DNA from 3 places in the Paenibacillus swuensis genome. Region 1 is predicted to be linked to each of the others. Evidence: predicted binding sites of a transcription regulator. Region 1 holds the regulator's gene; each other region holds the start of a gene.
The links. The regulator LexA, encoded in region 1, represses DNA repair genes until DNA is damaged. The targets are predictions, from matches to a motif close to CGAACATATGTTCG.
Positions count from the first base shown of each region.

Region 2: the regulator LexA is predicted to act here: its motif matches at 1,623-1,636, upstream of SY83_RS12580 (SPL family radical SAM protein).
Region 3: the regulator LexA is predicted to act here: its motif matches at 2,545-2,558, upstream of SY83_RS19070 (YhjD family protein).

Region 1 is NZ_CP011388.1:4,020,157-4,027,526, forward strand. Features, by position in the region: gene SY83_RS17955 (hypothetical protein) at 1-200, opposite strand, end outside; gene SY83_RS17960 (DUF896 domain-containing protein) at 218-403, opposite strand; gene SY83_RS17965 (LysM peptidoglycan-binding domain-containing protein) at 605-1,012, opposite strand; gene lexA (transcriptional repressor LexA) at 1,203-1,823, shown strand; gene glnA (type I glutamate--ammonia ligase) at 1,912-3,240, opposite strand; gene SY83_RS17980 (MerR family transcriptional regulator) at 3,281-3,691, opposite strand; gene SY83_RS17985 (methionine gamma-lyase family protein) at 3,798-5,051, opposite strand; gene hflX (GTPase HflX) at 5,143-6,429, opposite strand; gene spoVK (stage V sporulation protein K) at 6,491-7,370, opposite strand, start outside.
Region 2 is NZ_CP011388.1:2,855,588-2,862,957, forward strand. Features, by position in the region: gene SY83_RS12570 (bactofilin family protein) at 1-224, shown strand, start outside; gene SY83_RS12575 (hypothetical protein) at 309-533, shown strand; gene SY83_RS12580 (SPL family radical SAM protein) at 627-1,568, opposite strand; gene SY83_RS12585 (nitroreductase family protein) at 1,718-2,329, opposite strand; gene SY83_RS12590 (hypothetical protein) at 2,521-2,922, shown strand; gene SY83_RS12595 (MATE family efflux transporter) at 2,986-4,368, opposite strand; gene SY83_RS12600 (hypothetical protein) at 4,447-4,716, opposite strand; gene SY83_RS12605 (DUF554 domain-containing protein) at 4,836-5,540, shown strand; gene SY83_RS12610 (hypothetical protein) at 5,608-6,369, opposite strand; gene SY83_RS22795 (sporulation protein YjcZ) at 6,538-6,648, opposite strand; gene SY83_RS12620 (UDP-glucose--hexose-1-phosphate uridylyltransferase) at 7,246-7,370, opposite strand, start outside.
Region 3 is NZ_CP011388.1:4,234,010-4,241,379, reverse strand. Features, by position in the region: gene SY83_RS19080 (copper amine oxidase N-terminal domain-containing protein) at 1-1,067, opposite strand, end outside; gene SY83_RS19075 (ATP-dependent DNA ligase) at 1,208-2,113, shown strand; gene SY83_RS19070 (YhjD family protein) at 2,119-2,523, opposite strand; gene steA (putative cytokinetic ring protein SteA) at 2,756-3,970, shown strand; gene SY83_RS19060 (glycosyltransferase family 2 protein) at 3,930-4,637, shown strand; gene SY83_RS19055 (MraY family glycosyltransferase) at 4,769-5,437, shown strand; gene helD (RNA polymerase recycling motor HelD) at 5,601-7,370, shown strand, end outside.

The DNA.
Region 1 (7,370 bases):
CCTCTTTCCTCACCTGCGAACGTGAAACCGAAGAAAACCGCCACGGCCGCGCAGGCTAAGGGCAGTATGAAGCTTCGTCCCGTATAACGATCTGGTCCTGCGACAGAGGTCTGGGAGATGGTCCCTTTACCTTGTTTCACGCGTAACTTGTTGCTGACCTTGGAGTTTTTTTGTACCATGCGCTCCCATTTTCGGGACATACGTTATCCACCTGTCTTTAATGTTTTATTTGATCCTCGCCATCGACCAATGTGATATTTTCCAGCTGGTTCCGGAGTGATCTCTTAAATCCGTTAATATATTGATCGCGAAGTTGTTTCTGTTCCGCGGTTTCTTCCGGTGTAAGTCCTTCTTTTTTCTGTTTACGAGATAATTCATTAATTCTGGCTACAATTTCATCCATTGTTATATGACCTCCTTGTCTGTATCCTTTTTACTTTGCCATGTTGATATTTGAATGTCAAGAACCGAGCAAATATTTATAAGAATCATCATATACACTATGTTTTCTACTACAGAAAACAAAAAGGGCACCGAAAAGCGCCCGGGATGAAGCATATATAGAAGAGACAGTTCATCTCGAATCTAATTCATGAATGAATGGTTATGGAAGAACAAGAATTTGACCTTCTTGCAGTAAGCTGCCTACTAAATGATTCATCTTACGCAAATCGGAAATATATGAACGTATGTTCTTATCCTTGGGCGCATGTGCTTCTGCTATACTCCATAATGTGTCCCCGGAATCCACGAGCACTCTCCGAGGGTTAACATTCGAAGAGACTTGATTAAAACTTAATTCTAAGTTGTTGTTGTTCGCTTTCTTGTTCGTCTCCGTGGTTGATTCACCGTAGGCCTGTATGACGGCTCCGAAAGAGAAACAGATTAGAAACAATGTAAAAAAGAAAGTAAATTTCTTGAGTTTAACATAGCCAAGTGTTCCTTTAGGTGTGGATTTAACTTTATGAGTTCCCGTCGAATTCGTATTAGAATATGTATAATAGGCTTGCATGATGTCACCCTCCCAAACGTTTGTTCTTATTTGTATAAACATAAGATAACACGAACAAATGTTTGAGTCAACATAAATATCGAAACATTTGTTCTCATATAATGGATAAATATTCGAACTTATGTTTGTACGAACTCCGGTTCTGTGTTATACTTTCTCTAACTAATATTGTTAAATTGGAGTGATGATCGTGTCGAAGATTTCCAGTCGTCAGTTGGCGATTTTAGACTTCATCAAGAATGAAGTGCGCGATAAAGGCTATCCACCTTCTGTTCGAGAAATCGGTGAAGCTGTCGGACTTGCCTCTTCTTCCACTGTCCATGGACATTTGGACAGACTTGAGAAGAAAGGCCTGATTCGCCGGGACCCTACGAAACCTAGAGCTATTGAGATTCTCGGTAACGATGAAAGTGCCAACATTTATCCTTTCTCCGTGTCCCGAGTGCCGCTCGTGGGTAAAGTAACGGCCGGTGTTCCCATTACCGCGACGGAGAATATTGAAGATTACTTTCCTCTACCGAATCACATTGTCGGGGATCAGACGGTCTTTATGTTAAGCGTTGAAGGCGACAGCATGATTGACGCAGGCATACATAACGGCGATTATGTCATCGTGCGTCAACAACAAACCGCAAACAATGGAGATATTGTGGTGGCCATGACGGATGAAGACGAAGCCACAGTGAAACGCTTTTACAAGGAACGTGACCATATCCGGTTGCAGCCTGAGAATTCCGCACTTTCTCCTATCTTACTTAATCATGTTACGATTCTTGGTCGTGTCATTGGCTTATTTAGAGACATACACTAATATACTAAACATCCATAACTAAACATTGCCAAACAAGAAGAAGCTCCCCGGCTAAGCCGGGGAGCTTCTTCTTATTTGATCTTTAGTATTAATATGAAGTGATGTATTGATCGCGTTCCCACTGGTGAATCTGCGTTCTGTACATATCCCATTCGATTTCCTTAAGCTCATAGAAATGGGCCAAAGCATGATCGCCCAACGCGTCGCAGATGACATCATCACGCAACAACTCGCCTAATGCTTCTTTAAGGGAATATGGAAGTGTAGGAATGCCTTCATCGATCCGCTCTTCTTCGGTCATTACATAAATGTTGCGGTCCGTTGGCGCAGGCAACGACATCTTGTTCTTAATGCCGTCCAAGCCGGATTTCAGCATAACTGCCAAAGCTAAGTAAGGGTTAGCTGTCGGATCCGGGTTACGAACTTCGATGCGAGTGCTAAGACCGCGAGAAGCTGGAATACGAATCATTGGGCTACGGTTAGAAGCTGACCATGCCACGTAGCAAGGCGCCTCATAGCCTGGAACCAATCGTTTGTATGAGTTTACGGTAGGGTTGGTAATGGCTGCGAAAGCACGTGCATGCTTCAATACTCCTGCCATGTATTGGCGGGCCACCACACTCAGTCCAAGCTTGTCCTTCTCGTCATAGAAGGCGTTCTCGTTTCCACGGAACAGCGATTGGTGACAATGCATACCGGAACCGTTCATACCGAATAGCGGCTTAGGCATGAATGTCGCGTGCAATCCATGTTGTCTTGCAATGGTCTTAACAACCAGTTTAAACGTCTGGATCTGATCGGCTGCGCGAATCGCATCCGCATACTTAAAGTCGATTTCATGTTGACCCGGAGCAACTTCATGGTGAGAAGCTTCAATTTCAAATCCCATTTCTTCCAGTACAAGAACGATTTCTCGGCGGCAGTTCTCTCCAAGGTCCGTCGGCGCCAAGTCGAAGTATCCGCCTTGGTCATTCAGCTCCATCGTAGGATTGCCCTTCTCATCCGTCTTAAATAAGAAAAATTCCGGTTCAGGACCTACGTTCATTGCGGAATAGCCCATGGCTTCGGCTTCTTCAAGGGAACGCTTCAGAATGCCGCGAGGATCGCCGGCAAACGGCGTGCCGTCAGGCATATAAATGTCACAAATTAAACGGGCCACTCTGTTCTGTGTAACCCACGGGAAAATAACCCAAGTGTCCAAATCCGGATAAAGGTACATATCCGATTCTTCGATTCGAACGTATCCTTCGATGGAAGAACCGTCGAACATCATCTTGTTATCAAGCGCTTTCTCTAATTGACTAACCGGGATTTCCACATTCTTAATTGTTCCCAACAGATCCGTGAACTGTAAACGGATGAAACGAACGTTCTGTTCTTTGGCAATCTTCAGAATATCCTCTTTGGTGAAACTCATATGCAGTCATCTCCTCTTCATCGTTTAATGTTATAAAATTCTAGCGCTGAAAGAAACGGGAAAGCTCGCCTTGAATAAGGGAAACCTGACCCGGCCTCTTTCCTTGCATCAGCTGCTGTTTAAGCATACGATGGAGTTGGGAATCGGTCAATTCCTTACGTTTCACTTCGGTATGCTCGTTCAATACCGTGGCATCATCCGATTCTCTGGATACCGGAAGCATTACTTGCTTAATTCCTGCAATGTTAACGCCCTTCTCAATCAAAGCCTTAATTTCCAACAACCGTTCTACGTCATTGAAGGAGAACAGACGTTGATTACCGGACGTACGCGCAGGGACGATTAACTCATGCTGCTCATAATAGCGGATTTGTCTAGCGGTTAAATCCGTTAACTTCATGACAATCCCGATCGGGAAAAGCGCCATATTCCTCCGTATATCGTCGTTCATCATTCATCAACCTTCCAGTGAAAAATAAAATATAACACTATTGTAACTGGCTCACAAGAAGGTGTCAATGGATGTTAGGTTTAAACAACATAAACTTACATGGAAGCTACACTAACCCTTGATCTCGCATATTTTGAATCGCTGTCATGACACCGAGTTTAACATGTGAGTAGGTTAAGCCTCCTTGCATGTAAGCAATATACGGCTCGCGAATCGGCGCATCAGCTGACAATTCCAAAGATCCTCCTTGAATGAAAGTGCCCGCTGCCATAATGACAGGATGTTCATATCCGGGCATATCCCATGGTTCCGGCACTACATGTGCGTCAACGGCCGAAGCCATCTGTATTCCTTGTACAAAGGTAATTAAATGCGATGAGGAAGAGAAACGAATAGCCTGTATGAGGTCCGTACGTTTCTCTGTCCATGCCGGTTTGGTCTCAAAACCGAGCTTTTCGAACATGGCCGCGGCAAATATGCTACCCTTTACAGCTTGTCCGACTATAAGGGGCGCCATAAACAAACCTTGAAATATAGAACGGGTAGTACCTAACATCGCACCCACCTCAGCGCCGATTCCCGGTGCCGTCAGGCGATACGCAGCCAGTTCAACATACTTCTGCTTCCCTGCGATATAACCTCCGGTTGCGGCTAAACCACCTCCAGGATTCTTGATGAGGGAACCTGCCATCAAATCCACGCCTATTTCTGTCGGTTCCATGACTTCCGTAAATTCACCGTAGCAGTTATCCACGAATACAATGACCTCGGGATTCAACTTTTTCACACGCTGCACCATTTCACCAATCTCTTCGACAGTAAATGAGGCACGCCAATCGTATCCGCGGGAGCGTTGAATTCCGATAACTTTCGTATGTCGATTCATATGTCGCTCCACAGATTCCCAATCCACGCCATTATCGTTGGCTAATAACGGGATTTCATTGTACCCGATGCCATAATCCTGTAACGAACCTTTCCCGTCTCCCGGTTGCCCTATCACTTTGTGCAACGTATCATAGGGACGCCCTGTAATATAGAGCAATTCATCCCCTGGACGCAGAATGCCGAACAAGGCCGTGCTAATCGTATGCGTTCCGGAGACAAAATGCGGACGCACTAAGGCGCTTTCTGCGCCAAAAGCCTCCGCGTACACCTCATCGAGCAGTTCCCGGCCCCGATCATTGTAACCGTATCCCGTGGATCCCGCGAAATGAAAATCACTTATCTTATGATGGCGAAAAGCTTGAATGACTTTCCATTGATTTACATCAACGATACGGTCCACTTCTTTAAACCGTCCTTGTATAAGATCTTCCACTTCGTCCATAAGCTCATTTATTTGATTTGTAAACAACATATTATTCGTCTCCTCTTATCCCCTGATCCTATAGCGTTAAATCTCTAATCATATCTTTGCCTAAACAGAGAAAAAACCGAACACCGAAGCCTTAGGCTTCAGTATAAGGTTCCAGAACATAACCTAATTTCTCATAGTCCAAACGGTTAATTCTTACATTATAAAGAATATCGGATTCATCAAATGACTGTTCTAATACCTCTCCAATCCTGTAAACATGAGCCGCTAAATCACCGCGATCCGATGGGATGCGAAACGTAAGCGTATCTCCCGTCATGCGTTCCTGTACCGCTTCTTTGAGCTTGTCCAGATCAGAAGGGGAGTAAGCGTTGATTTTAATATACTCGCCTTCCGTGGTCAACATCTCCCGCTCTTCGGGTGAGCATAAATCAATCTTGTTAAATACCGTCATTTGCTCTTTTCCCGAAGCCCCCAGTTCCTCAAGCACCTTCTGTACCACCTTCATCTGATCCGATCGATTATCACTTGAACTGTCCACGATATGAAGAATTAAATCCGCCTCATTCGCTTCTTCCAGTGTGGCCCGGAAAGCGGCAACGAGGTCATGAGGCAGGTTTTGGATAAAACCGACCGTATCCGTAAGCACAATCTCCTTACCCGCGGGAAGCATCAAATTACGGCTCGTCGGATCCAGGGTTGCGAACAACTGATTCTCCACGAGTACGTCAGCTTGCGTCAACTGTTTCAACAAAGTAGATTTACCTGCGTTGGTATACCCGACTAAAGCCACTTGAAAAATACCGGTCTTTTTCCGGCGTTCCCGGTGTAAAGTCCGGTGTCGAACCATCTCATGCAGATGGCCTTTCAACTCGTTGATCCGGTCCCGAATATGTCTTCGGTCCGTTTCAAGTTTGGTCTCCCCCGGCCCCCGGGTACCGATACCGCCGCCGAGTCTGGATAAGTTCTTGCCCTGTCCGGACAATCTCGGCAGCAAATAACTAAGTTGAGCCAATTCGACCTGCACAATTCCCTCGCGTGTCTTGGCGCGTCCCGCGAATATATCCAAAATCAACTGGGTTCTGTCAATAATTTTCACATCTAGAGCGGCTTCTAAATTTCGAACCTGCGCCCCAGAAAGTTCTTGGTCAAATATGGCGGTTGTGGCACCAAGTTCATCGATCCGCAGCTTAAGTTCTTCCACTTTCCCCTTACCGATAAACCATTTGGGATCCTTCGTGTCTTTATTCTGAGTGATGGTGTCCAGCACCTCCACCCCGGCGGTTTCAGCCAATCCGACTAATTCCGCTAAAGAATATTCCAAATTCACTTCCTTTAACTTTAAATCATTGGTGTATAAGCTGACAAGAACGGCACGGTCCGCCAGCGTCGCGTTTGTATCATGTGTTTGGTTACGCATAGATTGCTCCTTGTTCTCTGATAGTTAGGTACCTTATTCATATGAGTATGCCCTAGTTCATCTATATTTTGTCAAAACGTAAATCCTCGGGTTTAAGCTGCATCAATTCTTGTTTAGTGGGAGACGCGCCTGAATCCAGTAAACGAACGGCCTGATAGCGGATGGCCTTCTCAATGACATTCCTGACGTACCGCGCATTACTGAATGAATGCAATGTCAGCTGCTTCTCCTGTAACAAGTGTTGCCGTAATTTAAAAAGAGAGGTCGGCGAAATCTGATAATCTCGTTCCAAGAGCATCATATCACAAATCTGCAGTAACTGATCCACCGTGTAGTCCGGAAAGTCAATTTGGATGGGGAAACGGGATGGCAAACCTGGATTCAGCATTAGAAAATCATTCATTTCACCCGAATAGCCCGCCAAGATAAGAATAAATTGATTTTTGTGATCCTCCATGGCTTTCACCAATGTATCAATGGCTTCCTTGCCGAAATCCTTTTCCCCGCCCCTTGCAAGACTGTAAGCTTCATCGATAAACAAGATCCCGCCCAGCGCTTTCTTCACCAGATCCCGTGTACGTTGTGCTGTATGACCTATATATTCGCCGACTAAATCCGCGCGCTCCACCTCAATCAAGTGCCCTTTGCTTAGGACTCCCATGGATTGAAACAAGCGAGCTACCATTCGTGCGACCGTTGTCTTACCGGTACCCGGATTTCCCCTGAAAATCATATGGTAAACCTGGGAGCCGCTTTGCAAGCCCGCCTCGGTTCTCATTTGGGTAATTTGTAACAGAGCGTAAATCTCGTAAACCAATTCTTTAACGTTCTCCATCCCCACCATCTGATCCAGTTGTTTCTGAATCGGTGTAAACTGGCTGTCTTGAGCCGTTGATTTTCCGGTTACTAAGGCTTCGGACTCCGCTGTGTTAGCCGACATA
Region 2 (7,370 bases), 1.2 Mb from region 1:
CCGGAGCGGTGCACGGAAATGTAAATACGAAAGGCAAGCTGACGATTATGTCTACGGGTAAACTGTACGGGAATACGAACGCGGCGGCTTTCATCATCGAAGAGGGCGGACTGTTTCAAGGCATGAGCAAGATGGACACGGAAGCCGCTGTAGCCGAAGAAACGATTGAGATTGTTGAAAAACAGAAACCTGCGGCTTATGTCGAAAAAACAGTCCTGTTGTAGGTTGAAAATATTGCGTTGAAATACCGATTCACCCCCGAAAGACCAGGGTAAATACTACCAATAAGTTCGGAGGGGGAATGAAAGATGTACGGAACCAATATTGTTCATGGCAAAGTCATTGAATATCGGAACGATCGGGTCATTACCATTGAAGGCGATACGACGAGCACCTATCATCTGCGTTATTACCGCATGCTTCAGGAGGATTCCGTAACGCCAATTGAACCTCAGAAGGATTCTGCAGTCCCTGTGAAGAGCCATGCCGGTAAACTAGCTTTTATAGGACAACTCATCCCGTTCAATAAATGAATGATCTTGCTAATAAACTAAAGTCCCCGCCCAAAGTGACGATTTAAAGCCCAGAGCTGATTCTCACTTGAACGGGGATTTTCTGTGTACTCTTCAGAACGTAAAGCTGAGCTGAATCGGTCCTTCAGGCAGATCCGGGGTTGCATTCTCAGGGGGGCGAATAAACGGTTCCTTGTCAGCCAAACCATAACGAGCGAGCAGAGTATGAACTTTCTTCTTCATGGGAAGACGGTAACCATCTGGCAGGTGGTGTGAAGCATGATAATACGATGCATAAGTGGTTACGAATTCCGGGTAGTGCGTCCTCAGCGTTTCGAAAAACCAATATTTCACTTCGGAGGTATTAAGCCTCAGAAAGGATGGCATCACGAAGGAAGCCTTGCTCGCCGCGGCGACCCGAACAAATAAGTCCAATTCGTTGTCTGTATCTGTAATCAGCGGAAGGATGGGGGCCATGAAAATGCCTGCGGGCAAGCCTTCTTCCACCAGTGTCTTTACGGTATCCAAGCGCTTCGCCGGTGAAGGAGTCGAAGGTTCGAAGCGGCGCCAAACATTGGTGTTGACGGTATGGACACTTAAATTGATGGACGCCACTTTCATGCGTTTAAGTAGTTCCAGATCGCGGAGAATCAATGGAGACCGTGTGGTAACGGACACCGGCACCTCATACTCCGCCAACACTTCCAGGCATTGGCGGGTAAGCATAGCCCTGCTCTCAATCTGTTGGTAGGGATCTGTCGCCGTGCCTATGGCGACTGGACCAAAGCGGTCCAAACCTTGCTTGGATCTGGATGCCTTCACAAGCTGTTCCCGAAGCGCATCGGCTGCATTATTCTTCAGAAAAATATGATGTTGAAACGTATCGTCCGTGCGTTCTCCCAGGAAAGCATGTGTGGACCGGGCATAGCAGAAGCTGCAACCGTGTTGACATCCGCGATAAGGGTTCAAGGAGTAATTAAAGGGCATGGATGTAGCTTTGACACTATTGAGCATCGTCTTGGACTGAATGGATTCATATCTGGTGAGCTTGGCCATATGGTTCACCTGCTTTCCTGAAGGATGAAATTGTGAATTTATTAAATTAGAACGTGAACATATGTTCTTATTTATGCATCATACCACAACAAAAAAAAGAGGTAAAGCAGATTCCCGCTTTACCTCTATTTAGTTATGTTTTAGAACTTTTAGAACGATTCACGAATGACAATATCGGACAACGGAAGGCGTCCTGTCGCACGACCCGGTTGCGCCGCTTCACCGATCGTAATCATCATCACCGGCACGTAACGCTCAGGAACGTTCAATTCTTTAACTACCGCCGCATGATCGAAACCGCCCATGGAACACGTATCGTATCCCTTCGCTTTAGCTGCCAGCATCAATTGCATAGCCGCCAGAGAAGCGTTGCTTAGCGCGGACGAGATGCCCACTTGCGGGTTCTGGTAAGCGCTGTTGATTTGGGAGACCATGTTCGTGCGAACCGCTTCCGGCGCATCGGCGAAAACCGTCTCAGCAACCAGATTAGCTTGAACGTCACCTAGTACCAACACGACTACGGAAGCATCGGAAACTTGTTGCTGCCCGTAAGCCAGCGGCAACAAGCGATCTTTATTAGCTTGCTCGGTTACAACAACAAAACGCCAGTGTTGCAGGTTCCAAGCGGATGGAGCGCTGTGCGCCAAGGTTAGCAATTCGGTAAGTACTTCTTCAGGAATAACTACATCTCTCTTGAACTGACGAACGGAATGACGGGATAGAATAACTTCTTCCGCTGTTAATTGGGTTTGTTGAGTCATGATATCTCTCCTCTTTTCTATAGGTACATTTAACTAATGTATATTATATTACTAAAAGTAAGTTTGTGCAATTAGGTAACTGTAATTTACTTAGAATTAAACAGATGTTGAGCGGTTGGAATAGAGTTTAGAAGGGTAAATCATACTAAGTGCAACTCACATCAACGTATTCGAGAGGAGATTTGATTTCCATGGGAAAACATATTCAAGCTTATTTCCGAAATGAGAACGACGCATTGGACGTTACGACGAAACTTAATAAGTACAGCGCGACCAAAGTAGAGAGTTCGGAGCTTGTAGACCACCTCAACACGGATCGTGAACGGTTTCTGTTTCCGATCGCGGCTGTAAATGCCCCTACAACAGGGACGGGTGCGGGTAATTATGTAGCTCCCGCCGGAGTGCCCACAGCAGCAGGCGGAGCGGGCTTGCTCGGGTTTCTGGATACAACGGATACGGTAGGTCCTTCCGATGACGACAGATTAACGCATACCCTTACCGCTGAAGTCGGCGAGGCGGATTACAGCGAGATCGTCCAGATGATCCGTGAAAACGGCGGATATGTGGACAATGACGGTGACTTGAACCTTTAATGCTCTATCATAGGTTGACCCAGAAGGCCGGGCTTATTCCGGTCTTCTTCGTCATTCCGCTAATCAAGACGAATTCTTGCTCTGAGCCATACGAGCTCGTTTCCATCCGCCATAACGATAATACAGTACATTCAATACGGCGCCCAAAATAAAGCTCGCGGGAAAACTCCACCATATGGCATCAAATCCGTATTCGCGACCTAAGTAGTTAGCCAAAGGGATGCGAATAAACAACAGGGCCGTAAAGGTAATGACCAGAGGAATAATGACCGCACCGGCGGAACGGACAACCCCTGCAATAACATTGAAAATGCCGAAGAGGATAAATGACCATAGAGTCACCGCATTGATGTGAACACCAAGCTCCAGCGCGCGGCTGCCTGCGGGAAGAAATAACGAGAGGGCTTCCCGGTCAAGCCATGTGAGCAGAAGGACTAGGATCCCCGTTAGCGCAATGTTAAAGCCTACGCCGGTCCAGGTTAACCGGGATACCCGGTCCCACTTGCCCGCACCGATATTCTGCGCGGCAAAGGAAGTTACCGCCCCGCCGATCGCCATGGCCGGCATCTGAACGTAGTTGGAGATTTGCATAGCCGCTCCATAGGCCGCCGCCGCGTCTGAACCATACGTGTTAATTAAATGAATTAACAGCAGGTTACTCAGGGATACAACAATCATCTGCAGCCCCATGGGCACACCCTTGCTGATCAGCGTCTTGATAATACTCCAGTTGATTCGCAGAAGGTGGAGATCAGAACCGGTGATGCGCAGGAAATACTTTTTGTGATAAAGGTACAGGATTAACGAAACTAAACTCACACTTTGCGCAATAAAGGTAGCATAAGCCGACCCCGCAATGCCCAACTCGGGCAGTGGACCCAGTCCAAGTATGAGCAAGGGATTAAGCGCGATATCAATGACCGCCGACAGCAGGAGAAAGTAGAAAGGTGTTTTGGCGTCACCTGAGCCCCGTAACACCGCCATAATCAAGTTATACCCGAACATGAACGGAACCCCCGCAAAGATCACGCGTGTGTATGCCACAGCCATGGACTGAACATCTTCGGGCGTATTTAACCAAATGAGAATATCATGCGTGAACACTAACCCAACCGCCGCTACGATCAGGGACAGAATCAGAAAGAACACGGTGCTGGTGCCAACCACTTTCTTCGCCTCATAAGGTTGCTGGGCGCCCAGGTGTTGCCCGATCAGAATGACAGAAGCCATAGCAAAGCCAAATATGGCGCTGATCAAAAAAAACATGATAATGTTCGCATTGGAGGTCGCGGCCAGCGCCTGGCTGCCCAGAAATTGTCCAACCCAGATCGAATTAATGGAACCGTTTAAAGACTGCAGCACATTACCGAATAGAATGGGCAGGGAGAAGATAAACAGTGACTTGGCTATAGGTCCTTCGGTTAAAGAGGGTTTTCCGCTCGGCATGGTTCGCCTCCTGAATCATCAACGATGTAAAACCGCCCCGCGGGGCGGCTTTCAATCCGCAAGTTGGGTTCATTCCAATCAATCCGGGTCTTTCTGATGCCTTGTTCTGTGCTTGGATGCCTGGTTTTCGTTGACCTCATTTCCGAAACGCGGATTCAGCGTCTCCCCGGTGTGCTGTTCATCCATTGGATATTGAATCATGTTCCATTCGGTATTTCCGAGCATAACATCCGCCGGAAACGTTTCTCCGCGCTCCAGATATTCTTCACGGCCCCATTCCGTCTCGTACACGCCGCTGACTTCTACTTTTTCACCGGATACGGGGTCCATATTTTTTGAATTTGCCATATTACAATCCTCCTGTCCCTTTTCATCGATAAAAGCTGTAGCTCAAAGATAGTTTTCCATCCCGGCGAAGGTATATACTATAAGAATGTTTATTTTAACGAGAAGGGGTTTACGGAATCATGGTGCTTTGGGGAACAGCGGTGAATGCGGCGGCGATTATAGCAGGAGGACTGCTGGGTTTGTTACTGCCGAAATTAAAGGACGGAATCAAGGAAACCGTTATGCAAGGGCTTGGCTTATCTGTTGTTGTATTAGGCTTTTCCATGGCTTTGAAGTCGGACAACTTTCTGGTCGTCATCGCGTGTCTGGTGGCAGGAGGAATTGCGGGTGAGTTACTGCGGATTGATAAGGGGTTACAATGGTTGGGGACGCAACTGGAACGCCTTGTCGGAAATGGGGGTTCAGGTAAAGTCGCCACGGGGTTTGTTACGACAACTTTAATTTATTGCATCGGAGCTATGGCTGTTCTGGGGTCGCTGCAAAGCGGCATGGAGCAGGAACATAGTATTCTTTATACTAAATCGATGCTGGACGGGTTCTCGGCGGTCATTTTTGCTTCTACATTAGGGGTAGGCGTCCTGTTTTCCGCGATACCGGTGTTCATCTATCAAGGCATCATCGCATTGGCCGCCACTTGGATTGCGCTGGCTTTCGGCGATGTCATGCTGAACGAAATGATTACGCAAATTACCGCGGTAGGCGGTATTCTGATTATAGGAATCGGCTTGAATGTGCTCGAGATCAAAAAAGTCAATGTTGCCAACTTACTTCCGGCGATTGTGATGGCGGCTTTGTCTGTACCCGTTATGGCGTTGTGGAATTAAGAAAAGTACAGTAGTTTTTGGCCCAAAAAGAAACAAGCTCGTCCACTGGGATGAGCTTGTTGTTTGGTTACAGGTCTTTCATCTTCATCCGCATAGGCTTGCCCTTCGGTCCGGTTCCGTTCACGAAATCGGTGGCCATTTGAGCTGCTTTGGCCAAGTGCTGGTCTGCTTGAGCTTGGGTCAAGCTTCCGTCTTTCACCCGCTGGTTGATGGCGCTCTTCATTTCGGCGACTTGGGCGTCAATCAGCTTCTGCGGATCAACACCTTTGGCTTTGGCGAGCTCCGCCAGTGTTTTGCCGGAATGCAAAGCTTCATGCATAGCGGCTTCGTCCATACCCAGCAGGTTGCGTACGGCGGTCAGATCCATTTTGAACATAAGCCTTTTCTCGCCTGCAAATACGTTACCTTTGGCATCAATCATTTGATCCAGATGGTCCGCGAAGGCGGCTTTCTTCTTCTCCAGCCGGTCATTAAAGTCCTTCGTCATCAGTTCCTTTAGCTGTGTACGAGAAACACCCTGCGCTTCGGCTATGGCTGCCAGGGATTGACCGGCTTCCAATTTGGCTTTAAGTGCCGCCGCATCCAGTTTGAGGGCCTTTAGCAAGGTATCACTGTATCCGGCGCCGAATCCGCCACGTCCCTTACCATGCTTATGGAAATGGTCGAACGGCTCTAGGCCAGCCTGCGTTTGTATTGCGGAAGTGACGTTCGTGCCGGTGATGACATTCTTCTCCTCCGCCGCCGAAGCCGTGATCGGCAATGCCGCGGCGGTTAGAAGGGCTGCTAAGCTAAGTAATTGCATGCCTTTGGTTTTAGGTGATTTCCTCATAACTCATTCCTCCATAGGTATATTTTGTCTTACATCCGCAGTATGTATTCCGCACCTTAAAGTAAGCTTAGCGGAAGCTTAAATGAAGATTAGGCTAAGCTGAAAGTTTACTGAATGCGAAAAGAGGGAACCCCGCAAGCGGAGTTCCCGTTTCGTTCTCACAAAGGATTAGTAGTAAAATCCTTTCAAGATGATAACCAAAAGGATGTAAAGTACAAGAATCGCGCCAACGGAAGTTCCAATTCCGTAACCGCCGCCTGCTCCACAGTTTGCTGTCATTCGAAAGCACCCCCTTCGTGATGAAGTTAAGACAGCATATGCCGGGGGACCATACGTGGATTGGACGTTTACCCTGTATAACGCAACAATGACGCCTAAAAAAACGATGCGGCTGTGAATGAGCAAGGGAGAACGAGCAATGAAGCGACACGAGTTATAGTAAGCGTTAACATTAAGCTTTTTTCGGGTTTTTTTCCTGAAAACGGGGTGTTGCAGAACCTTTACTTTGTGTGTAAGAGATTGTATATTGAGTAGAGAATTTCGAACAGCTTTAAGGCTCACGCAGACCGTCGGAAGCATGCATTACACCACAGAAGGAGACAGAACCTTGCATTTTATTTTTGTTTTCGTTAACTTATTTATCGTCGGCTTTTTACTGCTAAGCTTGTTCGGAGTACAGACAGGCAAGAACGGCCCTTTCTGCCGGAAACGCCGCAGAAACCAAGTGCTCATATCCCTTTCGCAAGCACTTGTATTTTCCTTAGCCTATAACATGTTTCTGTACGTTCATTAGACAAGACATTAATGGAAATGAATAAAGAAGCCGATCCTTGGGATCGGCTTCTTCTCTTTTTGGCACACACATAGCGGAAATACCTATGATTTTGTTTCCTCAAAGCCCGCGTGAACCATGAAGCGTCGGAATGCCGCCTGTCCGGGCAGGTCCTGCTTGTAGACGCCGGCATCCTCCAACACTTGGAGAAACTTTAATCCGACTTCTT
Region 3 (7,370 bases), 210 kb from region 1:
GATTTGGTATCAAGCGAAGCAATAAATGTTCGCGGTTTGTCCAGGCTGTCCAAATCCATTGTCGGTTGAGCATCGCTTGGCACATCCGCCGTAACAGGCATATTCTGCTGGGACATTTCGGAACTCATTATCATGCGAACCGCGCGTACGGGCAGGTTCACTTCACCCGGTATTTTGGGAATACGATAGTACAGCTCCGCTTTGGCTTCCCGAATGCGTAATGACGAGTCGATGCCTAGTTGAAGCTTGAACAGATTATTGCGATTGTTAAGCATCTTGTAAACCAGTTGATCATCGTTCTCCAAATCCGCTTTAAATTCTGTCATAAAGGAGTGGAATTCTTGCATCATGGATGCGGCTTCTTCTGCTGCTTCTTCGGCCGACAGGGCTTCTTCCTCCGCGGAAATTAACATCTTCTCCAAGAGTTGCTGAATGTTGGCTTCATCATTCAACAGGTTACCCGCAGTCTCAAACAGCACCTCGTGCAAATCTGTTCCTTTAATTTCAGTGGAAATGCGCGTCAATTCTACTTCTTCACCTTGTATTACGGCTTTGTGGCCTAGTTGGAATGATGTGTTTTTCGGATTGGGTAAGTTACGGATAAGAGTGGTAACAACCTCATCCCTGAAGGCCTTGTCTTGCTCTAATCCGCCAAGACCTAATTCACCGGACTCGCCTAGAGGCATCGTCAGTAATTTCCGTGAGCCATCGACTTTCAAGGACAGCTGTTCTTTATCCGTGTACAGTTCAAAGGGAATGGACTTTCCTGCCAATGTGACAGCACCTTTCACCGAAGCGGTAGCTTGGTCCTGCACTTTGTAATGATCCAGTACGATAGATCCGCTCTTAAACCTGTTAAGCTGTTCTTGCTGAGCGGCATCCAATTCGGCGGAAGGATCAAGTTCAAGCTCCCAACTTATACTTTGCTTGCCTTCACCCGAAGTAACGGTTGAGTTATCCAATAAAGCTTTATTCAGATCAATGCCGCCGATGGCCTGACAGGCAGTCATAAGAACTAGAATAATAAGGACAAATGTAATGTAAAGCTTCTTTGAACCTAATTTCATGAATCTTTCCTCCTAATTGTTAAATGATGCTAACTCAGTATATATACACTTGTGAGGACTTTCAATACTTTTCTTTAGCAGCCAGGGCACATTTAACCATAAGCCTATACATACGTAGAAAGGGTAGAAAGGGTGAGACTATGAAATTTATCCGGCCGATGAAAGCGGGCAGGGGACAGCTTCCCATGGACGACGCCGACATTCTGTATGAACCCAAGTGGGACGGTTGGCGAATCCAGCTGCATATAAACAAAGGGGACATGGTTGCTTTCACAGGAAACGGCAAGGATGTAACAGAGAAAATACCTGAGCTAAGCGGATGGCGGGAGGGAATTCAAGCCGAATCCGTCATACTGGACGGTGAAGCGGTCTGTATTCGAAACGGCCGTCCAGTAGCGGACGATGCCTTATATCGGTTGCGAATCAGCAGATCGGAGCGGATCAGACAAGCGCTGCATACACATCCTTTGACCCTGATCCTATTCGATGTACTTTATCAAGACGGACTTTCTTTCATGGGGCAAACGCTCATAAAGCGCAAAATGAAGTTGAACGAAGTTGTAGTTTCGCGTGAAAATATGGCTTTAAGTCCCCATCAAACAGGGAGCGGACACAACTTGTGGGAACACACAAGAATCCATCAGTGGGAGGGGGTTATTGGAAAGCGCAAGGACTCTGTATATGTTCCGGGAATCCGATCCCCATTCTGGTTAAGGAAGCATCATGCGAGAGTGCTTGACGTGATTATTCTAGGATATCGTCTTGAGCCTGACTTCGCTATAAGCGTGGGCGTTCACTTCCGCACGGTACCTTATAAGCCTGTGGCAACGGTAACGGACGGATTCACAGAAACCCTGCGCAGGGAATTGCTCCACCAGTTGGAACCGCTAATCATCGGACAAGAGGGAGCGACGCGTCTTGTTACTCCTGTCTTGTGTTGCCGTATTACCTATAAGGAACGCACGGTAATGCATCAACTGGGTGACACGGTGTTTCAACAAATGTTGCCTGCGGTCCAACCCGACAACTGCAACTGGATTCCATAACAGCCTTATTTCAGCTTCGTCTTGTGTGACAGGTACACCTCCAGATGCGTACCCAGATAATGTTTCATCCGGAGCTCCACCTCCGCTTTCACATAGGTCCACATCAGATCGAACTGGTTCTCATATCCCCTGCAAAGGTAGCTGCAACGAATGCCGTGCTCCGTACGCACACCATCAAACACTTTGATGCCCCGTAAACGAAATTCTTTCTTCAATCCGGCAAGATTCAGCGTAACCCGATCCATGGCTAATGCGATGGCCTCCACATACGGGGCTTTCGTCTTTACGTTATTGCCAATGACTTCCGTATCTCTCTCGAAGACGGTGAGTACGAGCGGCAATAGCAGAAATTCCTTAATCATGCCCTGTTCCTCATCTGTAGGCCATAAAGGAGCTTTGTTCTGGGACATTGCTTATACACCACCAAAATACGAATATATGTTCTTATATTACGCTACATTTATAGAAATATGCAAGAAATCTTCAGGGATGAAGGCGTGGAATATTTTCACAAAAGTTGCCCATACTAACCTCTATTACTTTCGGGGAGTTGTCCGGGCAATGGGGCAGTCGAGGAATTGGCGTACGGGGCGGGCAGATATAAAGGGAACGGCAAAGGCCGGCTTAAGCACAAAGCGTCTGTTGGAGAAACTCAAACCAGGAGACATCGCTCTGTTACTTCATAATAATTTAGATGAACTTTCAGCTTCCGGACTTATTCATGCCGGTGTGAAAGCCGTAGTGAATTGCGGGGTGACCATGAACGGTCATTATCCGGCTGAAGGTCCCAGGATGTTAATCCATGCGGGAATTCCGATCTATCAAGGTGATCAGGATTTATTCGTAACCTTGGCCAAACAGGAAGCGGAGCAGGCAGTTCAAGGTAAACAGGGTGTAGAGATCCGGATTTGCGAAGGTGTACTGCATTGCGGAGAACATACTGCAAAGGTGTCCTTGTTTACGGAGCGAGATTGGCATGAACTTTATATGGAGGGACAAGCCAAGCTGCCTGACACTTTAAATGCTTTTATCACGAATACGCTGGTTCATGCAAGCAACGAAAGTGTTCAATGGCTTGAACCTATGTCCTTGCCCGCGCTTCGCTCGTTGTCGGGAAGGTATGCTCTTATTGTTGTTCGGGGCAGCGGATATAAGGAAGATTTGAGCGCGTTACAAGCCTTCATTAACGAATATGAACCTGCGCTCATTGGTGTGGACGGAGGCGCGGATGCCTTGCTGGAAGCAGGTTACATGCCGGACCTGATTGTGGGAGACATGGACAGTGTATCGGACGGGGCTTTGTGCTGCGGTTGCGAACTAGTGGTGCATGCCTATCCGGACGGGAGGGCTCCGGGGCTTAAGCGTGTACATGAGCTGGGACTGCCGGTGCAGATTATTCCCGCGCACGGAACCAGCGAGGATGTGGCGTTATTGACCGCGTACGAGCTGGGTGCGGAGCGGATCATAGCCGTGGGAAGCCATACCTCGATGATCGATTTTCTGGAAAAAGGACGCAAAGGCATGGCCAGCACGTTACTGGTCCGTATGAAGATAGGTTCCAAACTAATCGATGCCAAAGGCTTCGCGCTCTTGTATACCGCTCGTTCCCATAAACGCCGTTCTGAAGTGGCTAAAGCTTGGCTTAGGACATTGGCATCCGCGGGGTTGGCTGCGGGCATGTTAATCGCGGTAGCAGCTTGCTGGAGTCCGCTTTACGCTCAGGCGCCGTCTCATCACAGGGAATCGGAACAACATGCGCCGGTTTCAGCACCGGCAACGGGACACACCCATTCAACAGACCAAAAGGAGATTTGGCATGTCACCTATCGTATCCGTCATCATTCCGGCGTGGAATGAATCCGAACGTATTTCCGCCACACTCCGGGCGCTTCATCGGCTTCACGAGCCCGGCGCAGCCCGGGTTTGGCATGAGCTGATCGTGGTGGACGACGGCAGTGAGGATGAAACGTTCCGTCAAGCGCTGCCTTGGGCCAATCACGTATTGGTCAGCACGGTCAACCTGGGCAAAGGCTCCGCTTTGCAAATGGGTGTCGCGCATGCTTCCGGGGATATTATTGTATTTCTGGATGCCGATCTGGAAGAAAGCGCGGCGCATTTGCCGTTGCTGTTAGCCCCGGTGTTGTCCGGGGAAGCCGACATGGCCGTAGCGAAGCTGCCGTCACCGTCGCTCCGTGGCGGATTCGGCCTGGTTAAAGGTCTGGCCGCCTTCGGCATCCGGACGTTATGCGGCTTTCAGGCAGCGGCGCCCTTATCCGGACAAAGAGCCCTGCGCCGCGAGGTCATCGGCAACGGATCCCGTCTTGCAAACCGGTTCGGCATCGAAGTAGGACTGACGATTGACGCCGCCCGGGCAGGATACCGCATATGCGAGGTGGACGTTCCGTTTAAACACCGTGAAACAGGGCGTGACTGGAGCGGTTTTGTGCATCGCGGCAGGCAATTTGTGTCTGTAGGAAGGACTTTGTTACTCAAATGGATGTTCAAAACCCAAAGCTCCTCCTAACCCTGTTGGCGGAAGCGGCTGTGTGCGCCGGTACCGGCATATGGTTGTTGCCGAAACTTGTTTTTTTTCTTAAAACACATGGGGTCACAAGACTAAACTACAATGGGGAGCTTATTCCTACTGGAGCCGGCATGTTATTTGGTGTGCTTATCCTCATTTACTGGATTGTAGGCATCAGAACCCTGTCGTTATTCACCTTGTCACTGTGCGTGATTACGGTGTTAGGGTGGCTCGACGATACCGTGGGGGACCGGACGACCAAAGGTTTTCACGGACACTGGCGAAAGCTTGTGAAGCAGGGCGTCTGGACAACCGGGATGATGAAAGCCGCGGGTACATCCATTGTGGCGTTGATATTAACACTGGGGATGCAACACACCTGGGTATATAGCGTTCTATGTTGGTTCGTCATTGTGCTCTGTACCAATGTAATTAATCTGTTGGACTTGCGTCCGGGTCGGGCACTAAAGTGCAGCTTCGGGCTGTGGCTGGTGTTATTTATATTCGGAAATATATACACGCCTCAAGCCGCAGAGATCTGGATTCCGACGCTGATCAGCGCCGTGTTGCTGTACCGTGAGGATGTTCAAGGACGCCTGATGCTGGGGGATACGGGGGCGAACGCTTTCGGATTTGCTCTCGGAACCGCGTACGCCTTCTATGCGCCCGCTTGGTTGCTTTGCGTTGCCGCAGTTATATTGGTAAGTTTACAGTGGACCGCGGAACGCAGCTCAATTACGGTCTGGATTGAACGACTGCCTTTATTGCGTTGGCTGGACCGGTTAGGAAGAACCCCGTAGCGCACTATTGTTGTATTTTGAACCATCTGATATAGTGTAGACAGAAATCCATGAACACCAACCACACAAATCCTTTTAAAACCAGCAGATGCATTCTGTCGTTTTAGCAGGATTTTTTTTGCACTTATGCGCATACGGTATAAAGTTTGTTTGATGAGGAGGAATCATCTTGGACCGAGAACAGGAGATAGAACAGATTCGTGTAAATGAAGTCCGGGAGAAGCTTCAGACTCGGATTGCCCATATGTCGCCGGACGTACAGGATCTCAGAGAGCAAGTTGTTGAAATTCGTAAGGATTTATGGGATGAAGTGACCGTGAATATGAGTCATACGGATGACGTCAATGAGACCATGGCCAGCCTGAAACAGCAGTCGGAGCTGTTGTCCGAACGGGAACGCAGCCATCGACACACCTTTCTAATGCTGCAAAAGATGAACAGATTGTTACCGGCTCCATATTTTGCCAGAATAGATTTTGTGGAAGCGGAAACAGAGGAGGGGCACACCTCAGAGCAAATTTACATAGGTATGTCATCCTTTATCGATACAGACGGAGAGACCTTTCTGGTCTACGACTGGAGAACCCCGATCGCGAGCTTGTATTACGACTACGCTCCGGGGCCGGCAGCCTATGATACTCCCGGCGGTACCGTTACGGGAACGATGCAATTAAAGCGTCAGTTCATCATCCGGGAGGGACGTATCCGTTATCTGTTTGACACGGCGCTGACGATCGGGGACGAAGTGCTTCAGCAGGTGCTGGGCATGGGAGCCGACCCTCAGATGAAGAGCATTGTCGCTACGATTCAGAAGGAGCAGAATGCCGTCATACGAAATGACCGCAGCCGGTTGCTGATCGTCGAAGGAGCGGCGGGAAGCGGGAAAACGTCGGCTGTCATGCAACGTGTCGCTTACCTTCTGTACAAACACAGAACCACGTTACGGGCCGATCAAATGGTGCTTTTTTCGCCGAATCCTTTGTTCAACAGTTATGTATCCGCTGTATTGCCCGAGCTGGGTGAAGAGAATATCCGTCAAACAACTTTTCAGGATTATCTGGGCAGCCGGTTAGAGCCGGAGTTTCAGGTGGAAGATCCCTACGATCAGATGGAGTACGAGTTGACGGCCACGCATCAACCGGGATATAATGCCAGGCTTGCGGGTATTCGCTTTAAATCTTCGGCGTTGTTTCTGCAGGTCTTATCACGATATAAGGAGCATTTGGAGCGTACCGGCATGCGGTTCAGAGCGTTAAAATTCCGCGGGCATGCCGTGGTTTCGGCAGAGGAAATGAATGCCAAGTTTTACAGTTACCCGTCTTCGGTCCGTTTGGCGAACCGTGTGGAATTGATGCAAGAATGGCTGATGGAACGGCTTGCCGTCTTGGCTGATGAAGAAGTCCGCAAGGATTGGGTGCAGGAAGAACTTAATTATTTGGATAATGAGAAATATCATAAAGCGTATATGAGGCTGCGCAAGCGCAAAGGGTTAGGAAACAGCGATCTTCATGAGGCGGATGAGGAAGAGGCGTTGCTGCGCCGAATGGTCGTGGATGAGCATTACAAGAAATTACGCGCACGGGTGCGGCGTCAGCGGTTTGTTCATATTCCGGCGTTATATCGTCAGTTGTTTGTCGGCGGGACGCTGTTAACGGAGTTAAATGACGGCGAATTACCGGAGCAATGGGAAGAGATTGGTCAGTATACGTTACAAAATATGGATGTATCGCTCCTTTCCTACGAGGATGCCGCGCCTTATCTTTATTTAAGCGAGCTTGTGCAGGGCTTCCGAATGAATAACACGGTCAGGCATGTGTTGATTGATGAAGCACAGGATTATTCCGTGTTTCAGTTCGAGTTTCTGAAGCGTCTGTTTCCCCGCGCGCGCATGACGGCCGTCGGCGATTTCAACCAGGCGATCTTCACGCATGAA